4 regions of the Paenibacillus sp. FSL R7-0312 genome follow, and region 4 is predicted to be linked to each of the others. Evidence: predicted binding sites of a transcription regulator. Region 4 holds the regulator's gene; each other region holds the start of a gene.

Region 1 (3,160 bases), 3.0 Mb from region 4:
AAGTCCGCTAAGGCATCAGTTCCCGGGAATGTACCGGATTGGGCAAAACCTTATTATGTTATTGCCTTGGACCATGGGTTACTGCCGGCAAACGGTCCATTCCAATTCCAGACCGGGAAGAAAACGGAGCGCCAGGAAAGTGCATTGTTACTCTACAATTTGATGAAGGTATTGAAGCTTACGAATGAATTGTAAATTCGGTGAATTGAAATTTTTTAAGCTTCCGCGCTTTATGGAGATCATAAAAAGGCACCTTTAGGGGTGTCTTTTTAATTTCAAGTTTGAACGCCATCATTCTCCCTAATATGATATATTTAATATTGAACTTTAATGCAGGGTCCGACGAAGGAGTACTACATGACACAATTTGTCTACAAGCAAATTATTGATGACCTCAAGATGAAGATTTTTGCGGGACGGTTTGCTGATATGAGATTGCCGGATGAGCGCAGCCTTAGTGAAACGTATCAGGTTAGCCGCAGTACCATTAAACGTGCGCTAACCAAGATGGAGAGTTACGGCATTATTTTCAAGAAACGCGGATCGGGAACCTTTATTAACCCGCTGTACATAAAAAATGATTCGATTTTTAATTACGAAGGCTCTAATCTCGGGGTCTCCGACAACTTTCAAATGCATGGCAAGAAGCCGGAGATCAAGGTACTGAACTTCGAGGTTATCCGGCCCACGGAAGAGCTTCAGCGTGATTTGTTCCTGCAGCCTCATGATTTCGTATATAAGATTGTCCGCCTGCGCCTGTTTGATGAGGAGCCCTTTATGATTGAGACCGGATATATTCCGATTAAAATCGTACAGGATCTCGATATGGCGATTATCGAAGGATCGATCTTTCATTATCTGGAGGAGTCGCGCAATCTGGCGGTTACCAAATCCTTTTTATCTATTTTTGCCGAGCCGTCATTGCCTAATGATCAGGAATTGCTCCACTTGAAGGAGAATGAGCCTGTTGGAATCATGGAAGGGATCTTCTTCCTGGATAACGGGACCCCGTTTGAATTCTCGCATATGCGGTTCCACTACAAATATCTGAAGTTCAATACGTTCGTATCGGTTCAATAAGGGAACAACTGAATAATGTCGCGAAAGGCCGGGATTGTATCCCGGTCTTTTGCGTCTGCTCCCGGAGAAAGAGCCGGCAACGAAGCTAGTGAATTCCGCCCCTGAAAACAAATAACAAATACATACATAATTATAATAATAATGCTTATTTTATAATTAATTAGCTACGAATTTCATACTATGTTCAAAATTTCACAATATTGGACCGTATCAATTGTTAAAAAGATTGAATTTATTAAATGCAGGAGTATGATGTAACTGTAGAAGTGATACATTCAAAATACAAAGAAAAGATTAGGGAGTGGAAGACATGGGATTATCAATCGCACAGGTGGATTATTCTTCTAAAACTTATTTGGCCAAGCTTGACGCCTACTGGCGCGCAACGAACTACATCTCCGTGGGTCAGCTCTATTTGAAGGATAACCCGTTGTTAAGAGAACCTTTGAAGGATGCAGACGTAAAAGTGAAGCCGATCGGACACTGGGGTACCATCCCTGGGCAGAACTTTATCTATGCGCATCTGAACCGCGTAATTACTAAATATGATTTGGATATGTTCTATATTGAAGGTCCGGGCCACGGCGGTCAGGTTATGGTATCGAACTCCTATCTGGACGGAAGCTACACTGAGATCTACCCGCAGATCACTCAAGATATCCCTGGACTGAAGAAATTGTTCAAACAGTTCTCATTCCCGGGTGGAGTTGCTTCCCATGCTGCTCCAGAAACACCAGGATCGATTCATGAAGGCGGCGAACTGGGTTACTCCTTGTCTCACAGTGTGGGTGCAATTCTGGATAATCCGAACCTGATCTCGGCAGTTGTTGTAGGTGATGGCGAAGCGGAAACCGGCCCGCTGGCGGCTTCCTGGTTCTCCAACCGGTTCATTAACCCGATTACAGATGGTGCGGTGCTGCCGATTCTGCATTTGAACGGCTTCAAGATCAGCAACCCGACCATTCTGTCCCGGATGTCCAGAGAAGAGTTAACGGCTTATTTTGCAGGAAATGGCTGGGAACCGTTCTTCGTGGAAGGTGAGAATCCTGATCTGATGCACCCGGAAATGGCTAAGGTTCTGGACACCATCATTGAGAAGATCGCAGCGATTCAGAAGAATGCCCGTGAAAATAACGACACCACACGCCCTGCATGGCCAATGCTGGTCTTCCGTACACCTAAAGGCTGGACTGGTCCGAAAGCGTGGGACGGCGTGCCAAATGAAGGCTCCTTCCGTGCTCATCAGGTGCCGATTCCGGTAGATCAGAAGAATATGAAGCATGCACCCGCATTGCTCGAATGGCTGAACAGCTACAGACCTGAAGAATTATTTGATAAGAACGGCCGTTTGAACGCTGATCTGGCTGAGATCCTGCCTACTGGCGACAGACGTATGGGAATGAACCCTGTAACCAATGCCGGTAACCTGATCAAAGATCTGCACAAGCCGAATTTCCGCAACTATGCGCTGGATAATTCCGTACCAGGTCAAGTGGTTGCGCAAGATATGGCAGTACTGGGCAAATACCTGAAAGAGGTTGTAATGCTCAATGAAGAGAACCGCAACTTCAGAATTTTCGGACCGGATGAAACGATGTCAAACCGTCTGGGACCTGTTTTTGAAGTAACAAAACGCCAATGGATGGATTCCATCCAGGAACCTCAGGATGAATTCCTGGCTCCTTATGGCCGTGTAATTGATTCCCAACTATCCGAGCATCAGGCTGAAGGGTTGCTGGAAGGGTATGTATTAACTGGACGCCACGGTTTCTTTGCAAGCTATGAAGCTTTCCTGCGCGTTGTCGATTCAATGATTACCCAGCACTTCAAATGGCTGCGCAAGGCTACGGATCAGACCTGGCGCGCAGATATCCCATCCTTGAACGTTATTGCCACATCAACCGTGTTCCAGCAGGATCATAACGGTTATACTCACCAGGATCCGGGTCTGCTGGGTCACCTGGCTGATAAGAAGCCTGAATTTATCCGTGAATATTTGCCAGCCGATGCCAACTCCTTGCTGGCAGTCTTCGATACCATTCTGAACGACCGTCAGAAGATCAACCTGATTGTATCGTCC
Region 2 (3,160 bases), 1.7 Mb from region 4:
TAACCCGTGAATATGGGTTAAATACCGGATATTGCTTGCTTCCTTCATCAGCGTTGCCGGCAGACCCTTCAGCGGTGTGGAATTGCCGCCGACAATCGCTACTCCGTCTCTGCGTCCCAGACTGGCAAGTGTCCCGGAATTCACCGGACTGAAGGTCTCGGAGGCTTTGTCATTCAGGTAAGCGTAAAGGTTATAACCGATCAGTTCACCCATCTGCCAGGCAATTTGTGCCGTTGGCGGATACGGACGGCCGTCCGGTGCGAACACAACCGCACTGTCACCGGCTACAAATACATTCTGGTGTGAAGTGGATTGCAGGAACTCATTCACGGTTGCGCGGCCGCGGTTCACTTCAAGCCCGGACTCACCGATCAGCGGGTTGCCCTGCACGCCGCCGGTCCAGACGAAGGTATTCGCCACAATCTGGCGGCCGTCCTTCAGATCAATGGTATTGCCTGCTACATTCGTAACGGGAAGACCAGTCAGGAACTGAACTCCGCGTTTCTCGAGGCTGGTTGTAGCGCGCTCAATCAGATGATCCGGCAGGACCGGAAGAATCTTCGGTCCGGCTTCTACGAGCAGCAGCTGGATTTCAGCCGGGTTCACTCCATATTTCTTAGTCAGCTTGGGCAATACATCGGCAATTTCACCTACAAGCTCAACACCTGTCAAGCCGCCCCCGCCGATCAGGATGGTTGCATCGGCCGCGTTGCCGCTTTTGGCATATTCACGAATCCGGTCTTCAATATGTCCGTGAATCCGCAGTGCATCCGCCGCCGATTTCAGCACCATGCTGTACTGTTCAAGTCCCGGAATGCCGAAATAAGCCGTCGTGCTGCCCAGACCGACAACGAGAGCATCATAAGTCAGCATTACACCATCTGAGAGGACGATCTGCTTGTTCTCTACCGAGAACGAATTAACCTTGGCAATCTTCAGATCGATATCCTTACCGGCGAACAGCTTCGCAAGTGGCATGGCAACCGCCTGTTCCGAAGCACTACCTGCTGCAAGGCGGTGTAGCTCGGTTATGATCTGGTGTGTTGGATACTGATTAACCACTGTAACTCTGGCTTCAGCTTTGCTCATGTATTTGCGCACGGTTAGCGCACTCAATAAGCCGCCGTAACCTGCACCTAGAATAACTATGTGTTTTGACATCATATTTCCTCCATCCCTACGATTAAGAATTGAACAATAATTACTTACCGGATTGGCGTTCGCCGCTGACCTGCAGGTATGCATTCATGAAACGGAGCACGTTTTGTACCTGCGGGTCCTTGATCATTTTCATCATGCCAAACAGGCTGATGGTTTCACTGCTTGCATCCGCGCGGTCTTTCGCTTCAATAACCGTAGCCGCCAGATTCTTGACAGAGCCTACCACAGGACCCGCCATCTCTTTGATTGCGCCTACCGTATCATTTTTCAATACTTCATCCGTTGCAACCGACTGTACGAAATCGACCGATTTGGTTAATACATTCACCAGTTGGGTAATCTGCGGCAGCTGCTCCACCAGAAGAATCAGGGATTCCTGAACTTCCGGCTTCAGAAGCTGATTCAGCAAATCCTCTTGGGGAAGGCCTGCTGCGGGTATTTCTTGTTCCAAAGGGGTTTGGGTAATGGTTTCTGACATATCGAAGTCTCCTTTACAATGGCATTGCTGCTTAAAAGTATTCATCCACTGAAACTATGTGACTATTATAACATTCCGGTTGTAATAAATGTCACAATGTTTTTGGCTTTATAGCCTTATTTTGTGATTAAAATCACTTCTTTTCTCGCTTTTTCAAAATTTATCGACTATTTGAACTAAAATTCACAATTTACTGTTGTTTAATCATTGACGTACGCTTGTAGTTGTGATATTTTAAGCAAGTAACTTATTGTAAGCTTATTTATTAATATCAGCTATTGATTTTTACTAACCAACATACATATCCCAATGGAGGTCATTATTTATGAGTACTTTTTCAGAATTGGTTCAGTCCCGCAGATCGGCTATGAATTTCGTTGAAGGAGTGCAAATCCCACAGAATGAGCTGGAGGAGATGTTCTCACTGGCCCGCCTGGCTCCATCGGCCTTCAACCTGCAGCACGCCCACTACAAAGTCATCAGCGATGACACTGTGAAGGAAGAAATCCGTAAAGGTGCTTACGGTCAATACAAAATCCACACCGCCTCGGCTGTCATCGTTGTGCTGGGTGACAAAAACGCCTACCAGCAGGCTCCAGAAATCTATAGCGGACTTAAAATGCTGGGAGCCATGAGCGAAGAGGATTATGACCGCACCATTCAGTCTATTAATGATTCTTACACCGGAAAAGACGCTTTCCAGCGGGATGAAGCAATCCGCAATGCTTCCTTGTCAGCTATGCAGTTCATGCTGATTGCCAAAGACAAGGGCTGGGATACCTGCCCGATGATCGGTTTTGATCCGGAGGCGGTGAAAGCTACTCTCGGGCTCAGCGACAACTTCGTTCCGGTAATGCTGATTACGATCGGCAAAGACAACAAGCACAAAATTAGACCGCGCGGCTACCGCAAGCCGGTTAATGAGTTCGTTGAATTTATCTGAGCCTACCCCCGGTCCAGCAAAGTCCCTGTTCAATAGTTGACAGCAAAAAGGTCTTCCGGCAGCTTAACCGGAAGACCTTTTTGCTGTGATTTTATAAGATAAAGCTTCAGTCTGATGTTCATTTGGCATAATGCAGTATAGCCGCTGCCGCGCGTTCCCGCCGCTCCGCATCGGGACTGTGCAGGGCAGCCTTCAGAACAGCCAGCGCCTCAGCTATTGTGGCTTCATCCACACGGGCCGGGGAATGAGCAGTCTCCATATCGCCAGCCGAAGAATCTGCAAGCCACAAATCCATTCTTGCTGCAGGCAGCACCCCTGAATAGCGGGTAACCTCCTGATCCGAAGCAAGCAGTGCTTGTACTGCAGAATTTACAGCTGTACGGGGCAGACTCTTCAGCCAGGTTACCCCGCGCCGGTGCGCAGTTCCGCCCTCCACACTCTCCTGCCGGGCATCATAGAAATAATCACCCAGATCGCCAAGGTATACCCATTCCTCATCCGCAATCAGCACATAATCCCCGTCCTGCATCACGTTGACGAACGTGTCTAAACTGCTGAGAGCTTCTTCCAGCTCCAGC
Region 3 (3,160 bases), 290 kb from region 4:
GGGGTACAGCTGCAGATCCCCTGCTTGGCGCTTTGCTGGAAGCTATCTCCCAGAACGAACTGCAGAATCTGCTCAACTACAGGCTTACAGCCGCCGCATGAGCGGGTTGCGCCTGTACAAGCCTTGATCTCATCCACTGTAGTGAATCCATTCTCCGTAACGGCATCAACAATCGCCTTTTTGGTTACCCCGTTGCAGCCGCAGACAATTTCTTCATCGGCCATCGCTTCAACCGATAGCCCTTTCTTGGCTCCGCCTCCGCCGCAGCAGCCTGTGCCCATGACCTCTCCATAGATCTCATCGGTCATTTCTGTTCCCTGCTTCACCAGCTTCTGCAGGCTCGCTGCTTCCGTTACATCACCGAACAGAACCGCGCCGACAATAATGTTGTTTTTGAGCAGAATCTTCTTATAGGTTCTCTTCCACTCATCCTTGGCGGATATGACGGTATGCTCCGCTGTTTCGGTGAACTCTCCGGCCGAGAAAACATCAACACCGGAAATCTTGAGCTTCGTCGCGACAACCGAACCTTCGTATCCCGGAGTCTGCACACCAGACAAATGCTTGGCCAGTACCATCCCCTGCTCGAAGAGAGGCGCTACCAGACCATAGCAGGTGCCCCGGTGCTCCGTACATTCACCGACAGAATACACATTAGCCATGGAGGTCTGCAGATAGTCATTGACGACAATCCCGCGGTTAACCTCGATGCCGCTATCCTTGGCAAGCTGAACATTAGGTTTAATTCCGACTGCCATTACCACAAATTCTGCGGGCAACTCACTGCCGTCACTGAAGCGCAGCCCCGTAACCCGCTTTTCTCCAGTCAATTCGACCGTCTGCTTACCCATGGCGAATTTCACACCTTGACGCGCAAGCTCCGCCTGCAGCATAGAAGATGCCGTACGGTCCAGTTGCCGTTCCATCAGATCCTCAAGCAGATGCACAACGGTAACGTCCATCCCCAGATTCACGAGGCCTTTGGCTGCTTCAAGACCAAGCAGACCTCCGCCGATCACAGCTGCCGTGCGGTACTGCTTCGCTGCAGCCAGCATGGCATCGCAATCTGCGATATCACGGAAGCCGACTACCCCGTCTTTTAAACTGCCAGGAACAGGTAATATAAACGAATTAGAACCCGTAGCAATGATAACCTTGTCGTAATGAACCGCCTGTCCGTTATCAGTAATCACCTGCCTGGTTTGTTCATCAATCCGGATCACAGTCGTTCCAGTATGCAGGGTAATATTGTTATCTTCATACCACTGGCGGTCATTCAGAATAATATCTTCAATGGTTTTACTGCCTTCGAGAACATAGGACAGCATAATCCGGTTGTAATTGGGATGCGGCTCACTGCCGATAATCGTGATATCATAAGCCCCGCCCAGCTTTAAAATCTGCTCAATAGTGCCTACACCCGCCATGCCATTGCCAATCAGCACTAACTTTTCTCTGTTCGCTGTCACTGGTAGAACCCTCCTTCGAAACTCAGATTTCTTCACAAACTTGCTTGATATTGAAATTATACTGTCCAAAATTCCCCGGCATTTGTGATTCCAGTCACATTAAATGTGAAACATTTCACATAAAGTAAAATACAAAAAAAGGACCCCTGCGCACTCGGCACAGAAATCCTTGTATCCGATAAAACGGATTCCGCTATCGTAATTACCTCAGAACCAGTGATATCTCCAGCTTGTCCTGCGGTCTGAGCTTCATATCCACACCATTTCCCAGCAGCGCTTTGTCATTAACCTTCAGTTTCCACTCCTCACTGCTGAGTGGTGTGTAATCCATTACGGTAAGAACCGTCTTGTTATTCTCTGCCAGCTTAATCATTCCGCTGTTCTTCATAAGTCCCTTCACTGACAAATCTTCCGTATAGGACAGCACATGCGAATGTGTCAGCTCAGGCTGTTCACTCCCGCCATTCACCATAAGGATAACCGGTTGAAATAACGCCCCGGCTGCGGCCGGCTGCGCTGAGAAGACAATCGCTGCTCCAGCCTCGATTTTACTGTTCCAGTCCGTAAGCTTCTTGCTGTTCACTTGTACTTCCCACATCATATCCTGACTGAGCGCAACCCTATTGACCTCAAGAATACTATAGCCGTCTGCTGCAAAAGTAACGATCCCGCTCTTTCTCAGCAGTTCTATAATGGAATTACCTTCAATATAAGCTTCGTTAAGCAGTCTGCCGGAGGTTCCGGCCATTTCACGTTCACCCACCAGAATTGAAAAAGATAGTCCTGTGCTGCCGCCCGTATTTCCCGGTCCCAGATCCGAGCTGCAGCCGCTGGCTGTGAGTATAAAAACAAGGCACAGTAGTAAGCGCCCCATCCATTTCGTGGACATTCCACGGCACCGCCTTCTTATGTAATATCCCTGACTCCTTTAAGGATACCGCATAGAAGACCTGTTCTCAAATTATTTCTGCTCTAAACCTAACGTTCTTTATAACAAAAAAGTCCCCGGAGGGACTTTCCGTAGCACTACATTTTATTGATAACGCAGGAACAGGATATTATTCTCCAGATGCACATGCTCAAAGGTCATACCCTCCAGCTCCTCAAGGCGTGCATAGGTCAGGCGGTAAGTCGTACAGGCGTGCGCAGGCGGTGTGTAATCGTTGGTTACCCTGCGGAGCTCGCGGAGGATCTCACCGGCACCGTCATGCTCAGCTTCAAGATTATGCAGCAGGCCGCGCAGCTCCGATAGGCCTTCTTCAGTCGGGTTCTGTGTGTAGGCCAGCATTTTAGGGAATTCGCTCTCTTCTTCCTTCGCCGTATGCTGAAGCAGATCTTCGCGCAAAAGATTAAACAGGCGGTGCATCTCACCCAGATGCGGAGAATCCTCGCCATGAACGCGGAAGACCTTGGTCACATTCTGGCTGATTAACGGAAGCTCTTCACGCAGGTAGCGGTGATGCTTGTTCACGATATAATTCACCAGCTCTTCAGAGGAGGCCTCGTTCCAGGCTGTATCCTCTTCCAGCACCGGATGCTCTTCCTGCAGCTTGTTCAGATCCTGAATCATCGCTTCCGGATCAAGCCCTTTCTCGGCAGCAGCTTCAGCCAGCGGCTTCGCGCCTCCACAGCAGAAATCAATGCGCTTAGCCTTGAAATAATCCGCAGACTTAGGGAACTGCAGGACGATG
Region 4 (3,160 bases):
GGCACTGCTTGTCATTCCACGTGACTTCCCTAGTGTCAAGGGAAGCATTGGGGATGCCCGCTTTGTGGACACACTGGTTCATTCTCTGGCAGAAACTGCTGTGGCTACCCGCGGGCGGATGCTGGTGCTGTTCACCTCCTACAAGATGCTGCGCCAGGTCTATGATCCGCTGAAAGAAGCCCTGACTTCGCAGGATATCGCGGTGCTTGGACAAGGCGTAGAAGGCGGTAGCCGGAGCAAGCTGATCCGTCGGTTCCAGGACAGCTCGGCGTCAGTCTTGCTGGGGACGAGCAGCTTCTGGGAAGGTGTAGACATTCCCGGGGAAGCTCTGACCTGTCTGGCTATTGTCAGACTGCCGTTCCAGCCGCCCAATCATCCGCTGGCTGAAGCGAAGTCTGAGCTGCTTCAGGCACAGAAGAAGAATCCGTTCATGAAGCTGTCCGTCCCGCAGGCCGTAATCCGCTTCAAGCAAGGCTTCGGGCGGTTGGTCCGCACCGCGCAGGACCGCGGAATCGTTATTGTATATGATACCAGGGTAATCGAATCTTATTATGGGAAGTATTTCCTGTATTCGCTGCCCGGACCCAAGATGGAGCATATGCTGACGGATCAGATCGTTCCGCGGATTGCAGAATGGCTTGAAGATGGCGGGGTTTAATAATCCGTCGCCGGCTGATATTATGTATAAGTAATTATTGTTCTGAAGTCCCGCGCTCCACGGCTCCTGCCTAAACGGGCAGGCCTGGAGCACGGTTCCTATAACCGGCTTAACAGCAGTGAAGCTATGCTATCAAAACTAAGCGTATGCTTACGAAGCAAGTTTTGTGAAGTTGAATCAAGCAGCATATGCTATCAAAACTTTAGGAGGAGAAAACATGAAATCGGATAAAATATCAGAGGCCGTTGTTCGCAGACTCCCAGTGTACCTGCGTTTCCTGAACGATCTCCAAAAACGTGAAATCTCAACAGTTTCTTCTCAGGAGCTGGGACAGAAGCTTGATCTCAACCCCGCCCAGATCCGCAAGGACCTGGCTTATTTTGGTGATTTCGGCAGAAAGGGCATTGGTTATGATGTCTCTTATCTGATTGAGAAGATCCGGCATATTCTGAAGCTGGACCAGCAGATTAATGTAGCTCTGGTAGGTGCAGGTAATCTCGGCCACGCCTTGTCGAATTACAATGCCTACTTGAAGGATACGATGAAGATTACAGCTGTATTTGATGCTTATGAGCCTAAGGTAGGCCAGCAGATCAACTCGCTGACTGTCCAGCCGATGAGTGAGCTGGGGGATACCATCCGTGCACAGGGCATCCGTATTGGGATTATTACCGTTCCGGACAGTGAAGCACAGAACGTTGCTGACATTCTGGTGGATTCGGGCATTGAGGCGATCCTGAATTTTGCCCCTGTAATTCTTAAGACTCCATCCAATATCCGGATTCATGCCGCCGATTTCACTACGGATTTGCAGAGTCTGGCTTATTATTTGCATGACGGAAAGGACGAAGCTGAAGATGAGCAGCAATAAAACCATTATTAAAGACGGCCGTTTTCTGGTTCCTGGCAGCGATAAGCCGGTGCTGAGCGGTTATATGACCATCGAAAATGATCTGATTACTTACATAGGTGAAGCGAAGCCTGTAATTGAAGAGGATGCCGAGGTTATTGACGGTAGCCGGCTGCTGTTCATGCCGGGTCTCGTCAACACCCACGGCCATGCGGCGATGTCGCTGCTGCGCGGCTACGGCGATGATATGGTGCTGCAGGCTTGGCTGCAGGAAAAAATGTGGCCGATGGAAGAGAAATTCACCGGTGAAGATGTATACTGGGGCACCTCACTATCCGTTCTTGAGATGCTGAAGGGCGGCACTACGACCTTCCTCGATATGTATGATCATATGGACCGGGTTGCTGAGGTTACGGAGCAGTCAGGCATCCGTGCAGTACTTATGCGCGGTGTTATTGGCCTGTGTCCGGAAGAGGTGCAGAACCACAAGCTGGCGGAGGCGATTGCTTTTGCCCGGAACTGGCATGGCAAGGCTGACGGCAGAATTACTGCAATGCTCTCGCCCCATGCGCCTTACACCTGTCCTCCGGAGTTTTTCATGAAGTTTGTTCAGGCGGCACATGATCTTGATCTGCCGATGCACACGCATATGTCCGAAACGCGCCATGAAGTGGAGCAGAATGTGGCCGATTACGGCCTGCGTCCGGTCGCGCATCTGGAGAAGCTGGGAATGTTCACCCGGCCGTCCCTGATCGCCCACGGTGTTCATCTGAACGATGAAGAGATTGAGATTCTGGCCCGCCATAATGTTGGCGTATCTCATAATCCCGGCAGCAACCTGAAGCTGGCGAGCGGAGTAGCCCGTGTTCCTGAGCTGCTTAGAGCAGGAGTTAAGGTATCCCTGGGTACGGACGGCGCGGCAAGCAACAACAATCTTGATATGTTTGAGGAAATGCGGCTGGCCGCGCTGATTCATAAAGGCGTAAGCGGTGATCCAACGGCAGTACCTGCTCCTGAGGCGCTGCTCATGGCGACAGAATATGGTGCACATTCGATTTTCCTGAACCAGGTAGGCCGGCTTGCAGCAGGGATGAAGGCTGACTTCATTGCGATTGATATTGATCAGCCGCATTTGCTGCCGCATACCGACCTCTTGTCCCATGCCGTGTATTCGGCTAGTGCCAAGGATGTGGAACATGTCTGGGTCAACGGTAAACAGGTTGTGAAGCACGGACAATGTCTGACACTCGATGAAGAGGCTATCCGCCGCAAAGCGCAGGAAACGTTCGAAGGACTGCTGAAACGGTAATTTAGGTTATTTGGAAAGGAAGCTGCATGTTGAAGAAGAGGAGAAAATGGCTTCCGCTGGGGATTTCCCTGGTTCTGCTCCTTCTGTTCGGACTAAGCCAGTTTTATGCCTACATTATGAAGGATCAGTGGAACGAGCGGAGTGAAGCCAAAGAGATTGCCAGAGCACGGGCTGGCTTAACTGAGGTATCCAAAGCACAGAAATCCGTCTGGGATGAAAATGCGATTTACTGGGTGCTTACCGGAAAAAATGATGCTGGAACCAAGCTGATGGTTTGGGTCCGCTTTACCAAGGAAGGCCAACCAGCCGGAGGCGAAAATGATTTATATGCGGAGGAGCTCAG

What was found. The regulator Rex, encoded in region 4, represses fermentation and respiration genes when NADH is low (regulators of the CRP and FNR family bind a similar motif). The targets are predictions, from matches to a motif close to TTGTGAAATATTTCACAA.
Region 1: a site for Rex is predicted at 1,261-1,278, ahead of MKX70_RS04660 (phosphoketolase family protein). Genes of this name have one in related genera too.
Region 2: a site for Rex is predicted at 1,719-1,736, ahead of MKX70_RS25560 (DUF1641 domain-containing protein). Genes of this name have one in related genera too.
Region 3: a site for Rex is predicted at 1,573-1,590, ahead of nirB (nitrite reductase large subunit NirB). Genes of this name have one in related genera too.

The regions. Positions count from the first base shown of each region.
Region 1 covers NZ_JBBORE010000001.1:1,109,118-1,112,277, reverse strand. Annotated here, with positions in the region: gene MKX70_RS04670 (S-layer homology domain-containing protein) at 1-195, shown strand, start outside; gene MKX70_RS04665 (GntR family transcriptional regulator) at 358-1,080, shown strand; gene MKX70_RS04660 (phosphoketolase family protein) at 1,391-3,160, shown strand, end outside.
Region 2 covers NZ_JBBORE010000001.1:5,783,092-5,786,251, forward strand. Annotated here, with positions in the region: gene MKX70_RS25555 (NAD(P)/FAD-dependent oxidoreductase) at 1-1,161, opposite strand, end outside; gene MKX70_RS25560 (DUF1641 domain-containing protein) at 1,202-1,639, opposite strand; gene MKX70_RS25565 (nitroreductase family protein) at 1,965-2,582, shown strand; gene MKX70_RS25570 (hypothetical protein) at 2,701-3,160, opposite strand, start outside.
Region 3 covers NZ_JBBORE010000001.1:3,780,263-3,783,422, reverse strand. Annotated here, with positions in the region: gene nirB (nitrite reductase large subunit NirB) at 1-1,469, opposite strand, end outside; gene MKX70_RS16400 (hypothetical protein) at 1,672-2,358, opposite strand; gene ric (iron-sulfur cluster repair di-iron protein) at 2,503-3,160, opposite strand, start outside.
Region 4 covers NZ_JBBORE010000001.1:4,070,208-4,073,367, forward strand. Annotated here, with positions in the region: gene dinG (ATP-dependent DNA helicase DinG) at 1-658, shown strand, start outside; gene MKX70_RS17795 (redox-sensing transcriptional repressor Rex) at 876-1,529, shown strand; gene MKX70_RS17800 (amidohydrolase) at 1,516-2,817, shown strand; gene MKX70_RS17805 (cell wall elongation regulator TseB-like domain-containing protein) at 2,844-3,160, shown strand, end outside.